DNA from 4 places in the Phyllobacterium sp. RCAM01083 genome. Region 4 is predicted to be linked to each of the others. Evidence: predicted binding sites of a transcription regulator. Region 4 holds the regulator's gene; each other region holds the start of a gene.
What was found. Region 4 encodes PhoB, which activates phosphate uptake and scavenging genes when phosphate is short. Its sites were predicted from a motif close to TGTCATNNANCTGTCAT; they were not measured.
Positions count from the first base shown of each region.

Region 1: a site for PhoB is predicted at 1,892-1,908, ahead of olsB (l-ornithine N(alpha)-acyltransferase). Genes of this name have one in related genera too.
Region 2: a site for PhoB is predicted at 2,093-2,109, ahead of ACZ25R_RS21780 (DUF2794 domain-containing protein). Genes of this name have one in related genera too.
Region 3: a site for PhoB is predicted at 2,747-2,763, ahead of ACZ25R_RS09990 (UDP-2,3-diacylglucosamine diphosphatase). Genes of this name have one in related genera too.

Region 1 is NZ_JBVFZN010000005.1:2,651,449-2,655,676, forward strand. It holds gene ACZ25R_RS19835 (RsmD family RNA methyltransferase) at 1-478, shown strand, start outside; gene ACZ25R_RS19840 (TrmH family RNA methyltransferase) at 475-1,353, shown strand; gene lspA (signal peptidase II) at 1,359-1,862, shown strand; gene olsB (l-ornithine N(alpha)-acyltransferase) at 2,020-2,859, shown strand; gene mutS (DNA mismatch repair protein MutS) at 3,007-4,228, shown strand, end outside.
Region 2 is NZ_JBVFZN010000005.1:3,045,115-3,049,342, reverse strand. It holds gene acnA (aconitate hydratase AcnA) at 1-764, shown strand, start outside; gene ACZ25R_RS21785 (DUF1223 domain-containing protein) at 971-1,741, shown strand; gene ACZ25R_RS21780 (DUF2794 domain-containing protein) at 2,137-2,508, shown strand; gene ACZ25R_RS21775 (GNAT family N-acetyltransferase) at 2,515-3,063, opposite strand; gene ACZ25R_RS21770 (Bax inhibitor-1/YccA family protein) at 3,163-3,939, opposite strand; gene ACZ25R_RS21765 (ABC transporter permease) at 4,131-4,228, opposite strand, start outside.
Region 3 is NZ_JBVFZN010000005.1:688,675-692,902, reverse strand. It holds gene ACZ25R_RS10000 (RDD family protein) at 16-756, shown strand; gene ACZ25R_RS09995 (glycosyltransferase family 4 protein) at 774-1,832, opposite strand; gene ACZ25R_RS09990 (UDP-2,3-diacylglucosamine diphosphatase) at 1,860-2,681, opposite strand; gene ACZ25R_RS09985 (NADP-dependent malic enzyme) at 2,909-4,228, shown strand, end outside.
Region 4 is NZ_JBVFZN010000005.1:3,312,961-3,317,188, reverse strand. It holds gene ACZ25R_RS23155 (AAA family ATPase) at 1-558, shown strand, start outside; gene ACZ25R_RS23150 (vWA domain-containing protein) at 624-1,814, shown strand; gene phoB (phosphate regulon transcriptional regulator PhoB) at 1,815-2,501, opposite strand; gene phoU (phosphate signaling complex protein PhoU) at 2,516-3,241, opposite strand; gene pstB (phosphate ABC transporter ATP-binding protein PstB) at 3,265-4,038, opposite strand; gene pstA (phosphate ABC transporter permease PstA) at 4,100-4,228, opposite strand, start outside.

The sequences.
Region 1 (4,228 bases), 660 kb from region 4:
CTCGCTCGTTGCCGCCCGTGCGGGCGCGGAAGTGACCCATGTCGACGCCTCGAAGAAGGCAATCGTCTGGGCGCGCGAAAACCAGGAAATGGCCGGACTTTCCGGCAAGCCCATCCGCTGGATTTGCGAGGATGCGATGAAGTTCGTCGCCCGCGAAGAGCGGCGCGGCAGCGGTTATGACATCATCCTGCTCGATCCGCCCGCCTATGGCCGCGGCCCGAATGGCGAGGTCTGGCAGCTGTTCGACAATCTGCCCGATATGGTCGATTTGTGCCGGTCGATCCTGACGCCCAATCCGCTCGGTGTGGTGCTGACCGCCTATTCCATCCGCGCATCGTTCTTTGCCATTCACGAGCTGATGCGCGATGCCTTTACCGGTCTTGGCGGCGAAGTGCAGTCCGGCGAACTGATCCTGCGCGAACGGTCTTCCGGGCGCGCCCTTTCCACGTCCCTGTTCAGCCGCTGGGGTGCCAAATGACCAGACATGACGACCGCCAGCACGGCAGCTCCATCGCGCGGCCCGGCAAGGTCAAGGAAGTCACCAGCCTGACCAACCCCATCGTCAAGGATCTGCGATCCCTGGCGCTGAAGAAGTTCCGCGACCAACAGGGGGTGTTTCTGGCCGAAGGCCTGAAACTCGTCATCGACGCGCTCGATCTCGGCTGGGTCATCAAGACGCTTGTCTATTCCAAGGCGGGCAAGGGCAATTCCCTTGTCGAGCAGGTGGCAGCCCGCACGATTGCCAAGGGCGGTGACGTACTCGAGGTCAACGAGAAGGTGATTTCCGCCATCACCCGGCGCGACAATCCGCAAATGGTCGTCGGCGTGTTCGAGCAGCAGCTGCAGCCCCTGTCAGCCACCCGACCGCAGGGCAACGATGTTTACGTCGCGCTCGACCGGGTGCGCGATCCGGGCAATCTCGGCACGATCATCCGGACAGCCGATGCGGCAGGCGCCAAGGGAATCATCCTGATCGGCGACACCACGGACCCGTTTTCGCTCGAAACCGTGCGCGCCACCATGGGTTCGGTCTTTGCCGTCCCGCTGGTACGCACGAACGAAACGGAATTCCTTTCCTGGCGAAAGGGATTTTCGGGACTCATCGTCGGCACGCACCTCAAGGGCGCTGTCGACTACCGGACCATTCCCTACAAGGGCAAGCCGGTCATTCTGCTGATGGGCAATGAGCAGCAGGGCCTCCCCGACACGCTGGCCTCAACCTGTGACAAGCTGGCCCGCATTCCCCAGGAAGGCCGGGCGGATTCGCTCAATCTCGCCATTGCCACCGGCGTCATGCTGTTCGAGATCCGCCGCGAGGCGTTGACACTCGATGGCGGCAAACAGGATAAATAACCCCCATGAAAAGCAAATCCTTCTTCGGCCTGCTGGCGATTGTGGTGCTTGCCGTGGCGAGCGACCAGATCATCAAATATCTCGTCGAGACCGGCATGGATTACCAGCAGCAGATCGATCTGCTGCCATTTCTGGCGCTTTTTCGTGTTCACAATAATGGCATTGCTTTTTCGATGCTCAGCGGCATGCACGACCTCGCCCTGATCGGCTTGACCGTCGTCGTCATCGCCTTTGTCAGCTATCTCTGGTGGAGCACCGTACCGGCACGCCGGATCTCGCGCATCGGCTTTGCGCTGATCATCGGCGGTGCCATCGGCAATCTGATCGACCGCAGCCTGCTTGGCTATGTCGTTGATTATATTCTTTTCCATCTGCCGTCATGGTCATTTGCCGTCTTCAATCTGGCCGATGCCTACATTTCCGTCGGCGCCGCACTGGTCGTGCTTGAAGAAATTTTTGTCTGGCTGCGCGAGCGCAAGACACCAAAGGGGCAAGCTGGGGGAAACTGAGGAAAACCCAGCATCTGCGGTGTCTCCCGCGTCATGTGCCCGTCATCCAATTGTTGTATTCAAGCATCTAGTGATTGCCGATCAACCATGATGAGAGCGAATCGTTATGAGCTTCGCCTTGCTTGAACCTGCGTCTATCTTTAAAGATCAGCACACGATGTCGCAGGTTGATTCAACACCCTCGCCGTTTACGGCGCCACACCTTGTCGCGGTGCTTGGACGCATTGGGACGATGGAAGTTTGCCTTGCGCAAACCGAAGCCGAAATCGTCTCTGCCCAGCAGCTGCGTTTCAAGGTATTTTTCGATGAACTCGGTGCCAAGGGCTCGGCGACCCTGGAACAACGCGACGCAGACCGTTTCGATCCCGTATGCGATCACCTCCTGGTTTATGATACCTCGATCATTGGCCCCAAGCACAAGCAGATCGTCGGCACCTACCGGCTGATGCGCTCGGAAGTTGCCCACAAAACAGGCGGTTTTTACTCGGCTAGCGAATATACGATCGATAGTCTGGTTGCTGCCAAGCCGCAGATGCATTTCCTTGAGCTCGGCCGGTCCTGTGTTTTGCCGGAATACCGCTCGAAGCGCACGGTCGAACTGCTGTGGCAGGGCATCTGGAGCTATTGCCGGTATCACTCCATCGACGTGATGTTCGGCTGCGCATCCTTCCAGGGAACGGTGCCGGCGGCGCATGCCCTGCCGCTGTCGTTCCTGCATCACAATTGCCGTGCAACGCCGGACTGGGATGTCCAGGCCCTGCCATCGCTGTATCAGCCGATGGACCTCGTTCCCAGCGAAGCGGTCAATCCGAAGGTTGCCCTGTTCGCCATGCCGCCATTGATCAAGGGCTATCTGCGCCTTGGTGCCATGATCGGTGACGGTGCGGTGGTGGATCATGATTTCGGCACGACCGATGTACTGATCATTCTGCCGGTCAGCCGCATTTCCACCCGCTACGTCAGCCATTACATCTCGAACGCCAAGCGTTTCGACTGAAATTCCACTTTCGCCTCATGCAGGACGAACATCATCTGTGGAGAAAACCGCCGATGATGCGCCTGCACGGTGTGTAAAGTTCCCGATAGCGCATAGATTGGTCTTCTGATCGGAATCGGTCAAAATCAGGAGAACGTCTTGGCCGACATGCCATTCACTGCGGAAACACCATCCTATGAGGCTGACAGCTCGGCGCGCCCAACGCCGATGATGGAGCAGTATATCGAGATCAAGGCGACCAATCCGGACAGCCTGCTGTTTTACCGGATGGGCGATTTCTACGAGCTGTTCTTCGACGATGCCATAGCCGCGTCCCGCGCGCTCGGGATCACGCTGACCAAGCGCGGCAAGCATCTGGGCGAAGATATCCCGATGTGCGGCGTGCCGGTGCACGCGGCGGACGACTATCTGCAGAAGCTGATCATGCGCGGCTTCCGGGTTGCGGTGTGCGAACAGGTGGAAGACCCGGCTGAAGCGCGCAAGCGCGGATCGAAATCCGTGGTGAAGCGCGATGTCGTGCGGCTGGTCACCCCCGGCACGCTCACAGAGGAAAAGCTGCTCGATCCCTCCGAAGCCAACTATCTCATGACGCTGGGCCGGGTGAAAGGCGCGGCGCAGGGCCAGTTTGCCCTCGCCTGGATCGATATTTCCACCGGCACGTTCCGGGTCAGCGAAACCGATCCGTCGCGGCTGCTTGCCGATATTCTGCGCGTCGATCCGCGCGAACTGATCGTTGCCGATCCGGTGTTTCACGATCCGGACCTGCGCCCGACATTCGATGTCATCGGGCGCTCGGTCAGCCCGCAGCCGCCAAGCCTTTTCGACAGCGCCACGGCGGAAAACCGCATACAGCGCTATTTCGACGTGGCCACGCTCGACGGCTTCGGGCATTTTTCGCGCGCCGAACTGTCAGCCATATCGGGCGCCATTGCCTATGTGGAAAAGACACAGATTTCGGAACGACCGCCGCTGATGCGGCCCGAGCGGGAATCGGAAGGCTCCACGCTTTTCATCGACCCGGCCACCCGCGCCAATCTGGAAATGCTGCGCACCTTGTCGGGCAATCGCGACGGCAGCCTGCTCAAATCCATTGACCGCACGGTTACCGGCGGCGGCGCCCGGCTGTTGGCCGAGCGGCTGACCTCGCCGCTGACAAAACCCGCCGCCATTGCGGAGCGGCTCGATTCCGTCTCCTGCTTTCTCGCCGGACAATCCCTCGCCGATCTGGCCCGCGAAGCATTGAAGGGCGTGCCGGACATGCCCCGCGCCCTGTCGCGCCTTGCCGTCGGGCGCGGCGGTCCGCGCGATCTCGGCGCACTCGCGCGCGGACTCGAGGCTGCCGCCCAAATCGCTTCTTTCCTGGGCAGGG
Region 2 (4,228 bases), 270 kb from region 4:
TGCAGAACCCGCCCTACTTTGTCGGCATGGGCAAGACACCCGGCATCGTCAACGATATCAAGGGTGCACGTATCCTTGGTCTCTTCGGCGACAAGATCACCACCGACCATATCTCTCCGGCCGGGTCGATCAAGGCGGCCTCGCCTGCCGGCAAGTACCTGACCGATCACGGTGTGGCACCCCTGGACTTCAACCAGTACGGCACGCGTCGCGGCAACCATGAAGTGATGATGCGCGGTACCTTCGCCAATATCCGCATCCGCAATCACATGCTTGGCGAAAATGGCCGCGAAGGCGGGTACACGATCCATTACCCCTCGAAAGAGGAAATGCCGATCTATGATGCCGCCATGCAGTACCGCAGCGAGAATGTCCCGCTGGTGATCTTTGCCGGTATCGAATACGGCAACGGTTCATCGCGTGACTGGGCGGCCAAGGGCACGAACCTTCTCGGCGTTCGCGCTGTGATTTCCCAGTCCTTCGAGCGCATCCATCGTTCGAATCTCGTGGGAATGGGCATCGTCCCCTTCGTGCTGGAAGAGGGCACGAGCTGGCAGTCGCTTGGCCTGAAGGGCGATGAGACAGTTTCCATCGAAGGTCTTGCCACGATCCAGCCGCGCCAGAAAACCCATGCCACGGTGACGTTCGCCGACGGTACGGTCAAGCAGGTACCGCTGATCTGCCGTATCGATACAATCGATGAGCTGGAATACCTCAAGAATGGCGGCATCCTGCAGTACGTGCTGCGCGATCTCGCCGCTTAAAGCAGCGAAAAGCTCTGAAATCGGAGACCGCCGGGCAACCGGCGGTTTTTTTTCGCGATTTCGCCAATAATTATATGGTTTTGCCTGTAAACGTGATCGAATTCACCTCAAAGTGACTTCCTCTTGATAAAACGCATCCCTATCAATTGTCTGGCAATCACTCTCATACAAGATCAAAGAAAAATTCGGGAAGAAAGCTCGTACCCTTGACCCTGCGCACCCTGCTCAAAGCCATTCTGATCGCCTGCCCGCTCCTTGTAGCGGCGGGGTTCACGTGGCCGGTTTATGCCGGGAGCATCGGCACGAAACCAGATGGCGTGGTTGAGCTTTATACCTCGCAGGGCTGCGGCTCATGTCCACCAGCCGATGCCGTCCTCAAGCAGTTGGTCGCGGAAGGGAAAGTCGTCGCACTGGCCTTCCATGTTGACTATTGGGATTATCGCGGGTGGGTGGATAATCTTGCGCTGCCCGAAAACACCGCGCGGCAGAATGCCTATCGCAAGGCACTTGGACTGACAGGTGTTTACACACCGCAGGCAATCCTCAATGGCCGCGAGCATGTAAACGGTCAGGACGGCGCTAAAATCCGGCGCCGAATCGATGAGATGCGCAATGGTGATTCTGGACTGACAATTCCCGTATCGATCGAAAAAACCTCTCCAGATCGCCTGGTCATCAATATTGGTGAGGGGGCTGCCGCAAAAAATCCTGTGCGCGTTCTTCTCGCCTATTTCAACAAGGAAACCATTGTTTCCATACCCGATGGCGAGAATGGCGGGCGCAATGTCAGCTACGCCAACAGCGTCCGCGCGATGGAAACCGTTGGCATGTGGGATGGCAAATCGCAGAAGATCGAAATCCCGCTGACCGAAATCGCCAGCAAGAAGGCTTCCGGCTGCGCTGTCCTGTTGCAGGAAATGCTTGGTGAAGGCAAACCGGGGCCTATCATTGGCGCCTCGATCATGACAAAGCCCTGATTTTAAAGAGCATTTCTGCAGACAAGAAAAAAGGCTGGTAAAACCAGCCTGAAGTCTTGGGGCTTGTTGCCATTGAGAGACTGAATGGTTCGGCCAGAACAGCCCGTTTGGGCGGGGGGCTTGGGGTATCGGACCGCTCAAGACCGAACCGTCTCAGACAACGGGCTGAAGGTGGGTCTGAAATCCGGCGGCAATGCGAGTGCAACGTGGCGAAACTGTGGCCAGACATCACCAATGGAAACAGGGCGTATTCCTTTGTGAAAGGCACAATGACAACGACATTTTTGCGTTCAATTGCGCGCGCCCTGACACTTACAGGCTTGTAAATGCGGGCGGAACAGGTCACCCTTCTGTCATCCAGTTGTCATACGGCAAATCTAAGGGCGGATTGATTGATGGACAGCAATGCAGGTGGCGACGAATCGCAACAGCAGGCGAAACTCATTTCACTCTCCGGCGCACGTGATCTCCCCGTTACATTCAATCGGCGGGAACTTGATCAAATTCTCAGAATATACGGCTTCATGGTTTCAGCAGGCGAATGGCGCGATTATGCCATTGACCATCTGAATGACCGGGCTGTGTTTTCTGTGTTTCGCCGAACCAGTGAAGTGCCAATGTTCCGGATCGAGAAAAATCCGCGGCTGGCCCGCAAGCAAGGCGCCTATAGCGTGATTGCCGCGAGCGGTCTTATTCTCAAGCGCGGCACGGAACTCGACAGGGTACTCAGGATATTCGACAAATCGCTGCAGGTCGTGCGGAGCTAAAGCTGCTCAACCTCTCAAAGGTGCCGGCCCCGGAAGGGTCGTGGTCCCGCCATTCATATCAAGCTGCATGAGAACCGTATCCAGCCAGCGGCCATGCTTGAAACCCGATCCTTCAATGGTGCCGCAATGCCTGAAACCGCAACTGGTATGCAGTCGCACAGACGCTGACGCAGCGTGACCATCGCCGATAACAGCGATGAACTGGCGAAATCCAAGCGCTGTGCAATCGATGATCAAGCGTTGAAGCAGGGCTTTGCCCATGCCTTTGCCCTTGGCTTGCGGCGCAATGTAGATCGAATCCTCGACACTCCACCAATAGGCCGGGCGGGTACGGAAATAACTGGCATAGGCGTAGCCGCTCACGATACCGTCAATCTCGGCCACGCTGTAGGGGAAACCATCACTGGTGATCGTATGGAACCGCTTGGTCATCTCCGCCAGCGCGGGCGGCTCGATCTCGTAGGTAGCCGTACCATGCAGAACCGCATCGCGATAGATTGCGGTGATAGCGGGCAGGTCAGTGGGCTGTGCCGGGCGGATATGAATGCTGGTCATGATCGCAATCGATCGCAAAAATATCGGATGAATGCAATGCCGCCAAGAAAAAGGGCAGCGTTTCCGCTGCCCATTTTCACTCGTTCATAACGTCCAGGATCAGTTGCGGTTGCCGAGGAACTGCAACAGGAACATGAACATGTTGATGAAGTCGAGATAGAGGCGCAGCGCACCCATGATCGCCTTGCGGCCATAGGTGTCCGAGCTGTCGCCTTCATAGTACATTTCCTTGATGCTCTGGGTGTCATAGGCCGTCAGACCTGCAAAGACCAGAACGCCGATCGCAGAGATTGCAAACTGCAAAGCACTGGACTGCAGGAAGATGTTGACCACACCGGCAAGGAGAATGCCGATCAGACCCATGAACAGGAACGAACCCATCCCGGAGAGATCGCGCTTCGTCGTGTAGCCGTAGAGCGACAGCGCACCAAAGGATGCAGCGGTGATGAAGAATGTCTGCACGATGCTTCCCGACGTATAGACAAGGAAGATCGACGACAGAGAAACACCGACGAGTGCCGCATAAACCCAGAAAGTTGTCTGGGCCGCCGAAACACTCATTTTCTCAATACGGAAGCTCAAGAAGAACACTGCTGCGAGCGGTGCGAGCATAACAACCCAACGCAGGGGCGAGCCGTAAAGCGCCACGCCAAGGCTGGTCAGCATCTTGCCATTCGGCAATTGAGCGACCGCGAGCGATGCATCATTGGTGGTTGCGAGATAAACAATTGCAAGCGCGGCAAGACCGGTCACTGCGAGACCGATCCCCATCAGATTGTAGACCTTCAGCATGTAGCTGCGTAGACCTTGATCGATCCCCGCGTCCACACGCACTCCGGCCGATGTACGGGCCTGGATGTTGCGATAGTCAGCCATGGTTTTCCTCATTGCTTCGTCCCGTCGGGTGTCGGGGGTTATTCCCAGGCGCCGCTGGCGGGACCCCAGCATGCCTTACGGTGAATTATGGGGATTCAGCAGGGCGATAACAAGACCTGTTTCACTCAAGATCGCGTGTTTGGCGGGCAAATGCGGGCAAAATGCTCACATATTACGCTTTTTTAACGATTTCAGAGGTTTCGCAGGATCGGAGCCGCCTTTTGACCAAGGATTCTCCAGGTTCCCGCAAGGCCAAATCCGACGGTCAGAACCAACGCCAGGACCAGCG
Region 3 (4,228 bases), 2.6 Mb from region 4:
TATTATGACTCTCTCATGAATCGCGCCGGTTTCTGGCGTCGTTTCGGCGCACTTTTGCTGGACGCCATCATTATATTGATCCCGTTGCAGATAATAGTGATAGTCCTCTTCGCACAAACGAACGGTGCTGTTCAGGGAACGTTTGGTTTCACCACCACAAGTTGTTATGAAGTATCAGCACTGCCGGAGGGCTTCAAACTTGATCCTCCACCGCCAGCAGATTTCAACTCGTTTGCCGATTGCCACCGTGGACTACTTGGCTTTGACATGTCCCGGTGGCTTCTTGCCAGCAAAAGCACAAAGGACGGCGCTGTAACGACGACAGAATTTCGTGCCTATGGGCTCGGCCCAGATGGAGTTCCGCGTTCCGGATTCCCTGCAGATGGTCCAGCAATATTAATCCTATTGGTGTACCTCGTTTTGATGGAATATTGGCACGGCGCTACCCTTGGAAAACGTGCTGTAAAAATTCGCGCTGTCGATAGCAATGAAATACCAAGAACTGGATTGCCCTTTCGCAAGGCACTGTTGCGCAATTTGGCGATGTGGATCGGGTCCGTACCGGGCATTGTGATTGGGCTAATCTTGATTGTTAGAAGCATGCGGCCAGAACCCAGCGTTTCGGATCTGGTACCATGGCTTGTAATTGGCAGCATAATCCAATTGGCGTGGGTACTGTGGATCATAATTTCAGCTTCGCAAAAAAATGACCCGATCTACGACCGACTGGTGGGAACAGCAGTGGTACGGATATAGCCATAGCCAGGAACCATCTAGCTCGCCGACACCGCCCGCGCCGCGTTCGCTTCGTGGCCGAGCTGCGGCTTGGCACCGGCAATCGCCGTGAGAATATCCTCGAATATATCGGCGCAGGCTTCCCAGCTGAATCCCTGCAGGGTGGCATCGGGATCGACGCGCCCCATGGCAAGTGCGCCCAGCGCAGCCTCCTGCAGGTCGGTTGACAGAACGCCAGCGCCCGTCGCACCGATGACATCCTTCGGGCCGGCCACCGGATAGGCCGCGACCGGAAGCCCGCAGGCAATCGCCTCCAGCAGCACCAGGCCGAACGTGTCGGTGCGGCTGGGAAAAACAAACACATCGGCACCCGCATAGTGGCGGGCGAGTTCCTCGCCCTCCTTCTTGCCGGCGAACACGGCGTCAGGGAATTTGCGCTTCAGCTCATCCATATCCGGCCCGTCGCCGACGACAAGTTTTGTTCCCGGCAGATCAAGCGCCAGAAAGGCTTCAAGATTCTTTTCCGGCGCAACGCGGCCGACGCAGAGAAAGACGGGATGCGCGAGGCCGAGATCGACATCCGCCTGCGGGCGGAACAGATCGCGGTCGACACCGCGCGTCCACACGCGCAACGTGTCGAAGCCGCGCTCGCTCAATTCCTCGTAGATGGACTGCGTCGGGACAAGGCAGGTCTCGGCAGCATTGTGGAACCGGCGCAGAAAGCCATAGGTCCAGGCCAACGGAATGGGCAGACGCTCGCGCAGATATTCGGGAAAACGCGTATGAAAGCTGGTGGTGAAGCGCCACTTGTTTTTCAGGCAGGCACGCCGCGCCATGATGCCGAGCGGGCCTTCCGTGGCGATATGCACGAAGGCGGGCTGCAACGCCTCGATCCGGGCTTTCACCGCCGCGGGATAGGTCAGTGCCAGCCGGATTTCCGGATAGGTGGGACATGGCGCCGAGGGATAGTCCGCGGGCGAGATGATCGTCACCTCGACGCCCCGCGCCTCCATCTGCTCGCGCAATTGGGTCAGGGTGCGCACCACGCCATTGACCTGCGGATGCCAGGCATCGGAGACGATGACCAGCCGCTTCATCGGATCGATCTCTGCAGGAGAAGCCATTCAGGCCGCATTCGCCGCCTTGGGACGCTTGTCCTCGAGTTTGACGACAGGCGCAAAGCCTGCCTTCTCCCCGATCAGATGCGTCCAGGAGATGAGTTCCATCTTGCCGTCGTGATGCTCGACGATGGCTGTGCAGCTTTCAACCCAGTCGCCGGTGTTGATGTATTCGATGCCGTCGATTTCTTCGATGGTGGCGTGGTGGATATGGCCGCAGATGACGCCGTCGGCGCCGATGCGCCGGGCCTCGTCGGAGACGACGGTCTGGAAGGAACCGATGAAGTTAACGGCCTTCTTCACCCGGAATTTCGCCCAGGCGGAGAATGACCAGTAGCGCAGCCCGAGCATGCGCCGCACCTTGTTCATGATGGTGTTGATGGCCAGCGCCGCATCATAGGCCCAGTCGCCGAGATAGGCGATGTGGCGGGCATTGCGCACGACGACGTCGAACTGGTCGCCATGGATCACGAGGAATTTGCGGCCGTCAGCGGTTTCGTGCATCGTGCGGTCCATGACCTCGATGCCGCCGAAATGCGTGCCCTGGAAATCGCGCAGGAATTCATCGTGGTTGCCGGCGATGTAGAGGATGCGCGCGCCCTTGCGGCTCTTGCGCAGGAGTTTCTGCACGATGTCGTTGTGCTCCTGCGGCCAGTGCCAGCTGCGGCGCAGACGCCATCCATCGACGATATCGCCGACCAGATAGATCGTATCCGCATCGTGATACTTTAGAAAGTCCAGGAGGAAGGTCGCCTTGGCGCCTTTGGAACCAAGATGCACATCGGACAAAAAGAGCGTGCGAAACTTACGTGTCTCTGGCTCAACCATGAGGCTGATCTCCGTTCAGCGCCGGTACGCATCGGTACCTCTGGTCTGACAGAAACCTGATTCATGTCACAGTCTTATGACGCCGCTAAAAAGTCTATGGTTTCCTGCGATAAACACTTGTAACAAAATGGACTTCATTTATGGCTCTTCGTGTCATTTATGCATGCTAAAAAGATTGAATCGCAAATCCCAAGTTGCGACCAGCCAATTTCCGGAGGATATTATCCATGGCCAAGGACAATTCGCCCAACCAGTCCGACCTCGAAGAAAGCGCCCTGTTTTACCACCGCTTTCCTCAGCCGGGTAAACTGGAAATCCAGGCGACGAAGCCGCTTGGAAATCAGCGCGACCTTGCCCTTGCCTATTCCCCCGGTGTCGCCGCACCCTGCCTGGCCATTCATGAAAACCCCGCCACAGCAGCCGATTATACCAGCCGTGCCAATCTTGTAGCGGTCATCTCCAATGGCACCGCCGTCCTTGGCCTTGGCAATATCGGCCCCCTCGCCTCCAAGCCGGTGATGGAAGGCAAGGCGGTTCTCTTCAAGAAATTCGCCGACATCGACGTCTTCGACATCGAGATCGACGCGCAGGAGATCAACAAGATCGTCGATGTCGTTGCCGCGCTCGAACCCACCTTTGGCGGCATCAACCTTGAGGACATCAAGGCGCCGGAATGCTTTGACGTGGAGGAAATCCTCCGTGCCAGGATGAACATTCCCGTGTTCCATGACGACCAGCACGGCACGGCGATCATCGTCGCCGCAGCCATCCTCAACGGCATGGAGCTGGCCGGCAAGGATCTGTCCAAGGTCAAGATCGTGGCGTCCGGCGCCGGTGCTGCAGCGCTCGCCTGCCTCAACCTCCTGGTCAAGCTCGGCGCCAACCGCAAGAACATCTGGGTCTGCGATCTCGACGGCGTCGTCTATGACGGCCGCAACACGTTGATGGACCGCTGGAAATCCGTCTATGCCCAGAAGACTGACGCACGCGTGCTGGCCGATGTCATCGGCGGTGCCGACGTGTTCCTCGGCCTGTCCGCCGCAGGTGTCCTGAAGCCGGAACTTTTGAAGCAGATGGCGCCGAACCCGCTGATCATGGCGCTGGCCAATCCCAATCCGGAAATCATGCCGGAGGAAGCACGTGCCGCACGCCCCGACGCCATGATCTGCACCGGACGCTCCGATTTCCCCAACCAGGTCAACAACGTCCTCTGCTTCCCCTATATTTTCCGCGGCGCGCTGGATTGCGGCGCACGGGCGATCAATGAGGAAATGAAGATGGCGGCGGTCAAGGCCATCGCGGCACTTGCCCGCGAGGAGCCATCGGATGTGGCGGCCCGCGCCTATTCCGGCGAAACGCCGACCTTCGGCCCCAATTATCTCATTCCTTCGCCGTTCGATCCGCGCCTGATCCTGCGCATCGCCCCAGCTGTGGCCAAGGCGGCCATGGAAACCGGCGTCGCCGACCGCCCCATCGAGGATTTCGAGGTCTATCTCGACAAGCTGAACCGCTTTGTCTTCCGCTCCGGCCTGATCATGAAGCCGATC
Region 4 (4,228 bases):
ATCAAACCCGGCAAGCTGTGGCATGCCTTCACGACCGACAGGAAAGTCGTGCTGCTGATCGACGAGATCGACAAGGCGGATATCGAGTTCCCGAACGATCTCCTGCAGGAGCTCGACCGCAACGAGTTTCACGTCTACGAAACCGGCGAAACGATCCGCGCCGTACACCGGCCGATCGTCATCATCACCTCCAACAACGAGAAGGAACTGCCGGACGCCTTTCTGCGCCGCTGCTTCTTCCACTATATCCGCTTCCCGGATGTCGATACGCTGACCCGGATCGTCGAGGTGCACTATCCCGGCATCAAGCAGAACCTCGTGCGCGCCGCCCTCACCCAGTTCTACGAGATCCGCGATGTGCCCGGCCTGAAGAAGAAGCCGTCCACATCGGAAGCGCTGGACTGGATCCGGCTGCTGGTTGCCGACGACATCGCCCCGGAAGATTTGCGCGCCGACCCGAAGAACGCCTTGCCGAAACTGCACGGCGCCCTGCTGAAGAACGAGCAGGACGTACACCTGTTCGAGCGGCTGGCCTTCATGGCAAGGAGGCAGGGATGACGCTCGCCATCCGCCCCATCGAGAGAACCGGCATCGTTCATCGTATGCAGTAAAAGGGTCCCACAATGTTCCTCCCCTTCTTCCTCGAGCTCAAGGCCGCCAAGATTCCCGTATCGCTGCGGGAATATCTGACGCTGCTTGAGGGGCTGGATGCGGGGCTGGTGACCTATGATGTCGAAGGGTTCTACTATCTCGCCCGTTCCGCCCTGGTGAAGGACGAGCGCCATCTCGACCGCTTCGATCAGGTCTTCGGCCACGTGTTCAAGGGGCTGGAACTGCTCGGCGGCGAGAGCGGCGTCGACATTGCCAATCTGCCCGAGGAATGGTTGCGCCGGCTCGCCGAAAAGCACCTCACGGAAGAAGAGAAAAAGCTGATCGAGGCGCTGGGCGGTTTCGACAAGCTGATGGAAACCCTGCGCCAGCGGCTTGAGGAGCAGAAGGGCCGGCATCAGGGCGGCTCCAAGTGGATCGGCACGGCCGGAACCTCGCCCTTCGGCGCCTATGGCTACAATCCCGAAGGCGTGCGCATCGGCCAGGACGAGGGCCGCCATCGCCGCGCGGTCAAGGTGTGGGACAAGCGTGAATTCAGGAATTTTGACGACAGCGTCGAGCTGGGCACCCGCAACATCAAGGTTGCTCTGAAACGGCTGCGCCGCTGGGTGCGCGAAGGCGCCGATGACGAGCTCGACCTGTCGGGCACCATCAGGTCAACCGCCGAACACGGCTATCTCGACGTGCAGACGCGGCCCGAACGGCGCAATCATGTCAAGCTGCTGATGTTCTTCGATGTGGGCGGCTCCATGGACGAGCATATCCGGATCGCCGAGGAACTGTTCTCCGCCGTCCGCTCGGAGTTCAAGCACATGGAGTATTTCTACTTCCACAACTGCCTCTACGAGGGTGTGTGGAAGGACAACCGCCGCCGCCATGCGGAACGCATACCGACGCTCGATCTCATCCATAAATACGGACCGGACTACAAGGTCATCTTCGTCGGGGATGCCGCCATGGCGCCCTACGAGGTTTCCCATGCGGGCGGATCGGTCGAGCACTGGAACCAGGAGGCGGGCGCGGTCTGGCTCGGCCGGGTGCTCGACCACTGGAAGAACGCCGCGTGGCTCAATCCGTCAAAGGAACAATATTGGGACTACACCACCTCGACGGCGATGATCCGCAAGATTTTCGCGCATCGCATGTATCCCATGACCCTGGCGGGCATCGAGGGGGCGACGCGCGAACTCTCGCGCCGGCACTGATTAGCCGAACGAGTACCCCGCACCACGCACGGTGCGGATAGGATCGATCGAGCGGCCGATATTGATGGCCTTGCGCAGCCGGCCGACGTGCACGTCGACGGTACGGTCGTCCACATAGATGTCGGCGCCCCAGACATTGTCCAGGAGCTGGCCGCGCGAGAACACCCGGCCGGGGGACTGCATCAGGAATTCCAGCAGGCGGAATTCGGTCGGCCCGAGCTTCAACTCGCGTTCCTTGCGGAACACGCGGTGCTGCTCGCGATCGAGCTTCAGATCGCCGAAGCTGAGCACATGCGACAGCAGGCTCGGATTGACCCGGCGCAGCATGGCCTTGATGCGGGCAAGCAGTTCCGGGGTCGAGAACGGCTTGACCATGTAGTCATCGGCGCCGGTGGCAAGGCCGCGCACCCGCTCGCTCTCTTCGCCGCGCGCCGTCAGCATGATGATCGGCAGGATTTCGGTCTCGCGCCGCGCCCGCAGACGGCGGCAGAGTTCGATGCCGGAAAGGCCCGGCAGCATCCAGTCGAGAATGAGCAGATCCGGCACTTTTTCACGCAGCGCAATTTCCGCCTCGTCACCGCGTGCGATTGTCTCGACGACATAGCCTTCGGCTTCAAGATTGTACCGGAGAAGGACGCTGAGCGCTTCCTCGTCTTCGACAACAGTGATTTTGGGAGCGATCGCCATTGCTGGAATCCTAATTAAGGCTGTCTGGCTTCATCGACGATGATGCTGTGGGTCTGGTCTTCCTTGGGCCGTTCGGCCGGAAGCTGGGCACCCGTCACGATGTAGTAGACCGTTTCAGCAATGTTCGTCGCATGGTCTCCGATGCGCTCGATATTCTTGGCGCAGAAGAGAAGGTGCGTGCAGGCGGAGATGTTGCGCGGGTCTTCCATCATGTAGGTCAGGAGTTCGCGGAACAGCGATGTGTACAGCGCATCGATTTCATCATCGCGCTCGCGCACGATGTTGACCTGCTGCACGGAGCGTGTCGCATAGGCGTCGAGCACGTCCTTGAGCTGCGTCAGGGCGAGTTCCGCGATGGTCTGCAGGCCGCGATAGACCGACAGCGTCTGACGCGTATCGGTGACGGCGACAACGCGCTTGGCGATGTTCTTGCCGAGGTCGCCGACCCGTTCGAGGTCGGAGGAAATGCGGATGGCGCCGATGATCTCACGCAGATCGATCGCCATGGGCTGGCGCTTGCCGATGATGGTGATGGCCTTTTCGTCGATCTCGCGCTGTCCGGCATCGAGGATGAGATCGTCCGAAATGACGCGCTGGGCCAGCGCGTTGTCGGAGTTCACCATGGCGGTGACGGCCTGTTCGACCATGCGTTCGGCATGGCCGCCCATTTCGGCGATCTTGTGCGTCAGGAACTTCAGTTCGTCGTCATAGGAACGGACGGTATGCTGCGACTCGGTCATATTCTTATCCCTGTTTCCCGTGATTAGCCGAAGCGTCCGGTGATGTAGTCCTGCGTGCGCTTTTCCGTCGGATTGGTGAACATCATTTCCGTATCGCCCACCTCGACGAGGTTTCCGAGATGGAACATGGCGGTGCGCTGCGAAACGCGGGCCGCCTGCTGCATCGAATGGGTGACGATGACGATGGTGTAGTTCTGGCGCAGTTCGTCGATCAGTTCCTCGACCTTTGCCGTGGCAATCGGATCGAGCGCCGAGCAGGGTTCGTCCATCAGGATGACTTCCGGGCTGACGGCAATGGCGCGGGCGATGCACAGGCGCTGCTGCTGGCCACCGGAAAGGCCGGTACCGGCTTCGTGCAGGCGGTCCTTCACTTCGTCGAACAGGCTGGCGCGGCGCAGGCTCTTCTCGACGATTTCCTCCAGCTCGTGCCGGTTCTTGGCAAGACCATGAATGCGCGGGCCATAAGCCACATTCTCAAAAATGGACTTCGGGAACGGATTGGGCTTCTGGAAAACCATGCCGACGCGGGCGCGCAGCTCGACCACGTCGATCTTCGGATTGTAGATATCCTCGTCATCGAGCGTGATCTTGCCGCCGATCTTGCAGCCTTCGATCGTGTCGTTCATGCGGTTGAGCGAGCGCAGGAAAGTCGACTTGCCGCAACCGGACGGGCCGATCAGCGCCGTCACCATCTTCTCAGGCACATCGAGGCTGACACCGAACAGGGCCTGCTTTTCACCGTAGTGAACGGTGACATCCTTGCCCTGCATTTTGATCGTATTGACCTGTGCACTCATTTTGTCGTTTACCGCTTTTTCGAGAGATCGTTCTGTCATGAGATTCATAATTCGCTCCCGTTTACCAGCGCCGCTCGAAGCGGCGACGCAGAATGATGGCTCCAATGTTCATGACTGCAAGAAACAGAAGCAGCACGATGATAGCGCCGGATGTGCGCTCGACAAAGGCCCGCTCCGCTTCATTCGCCCA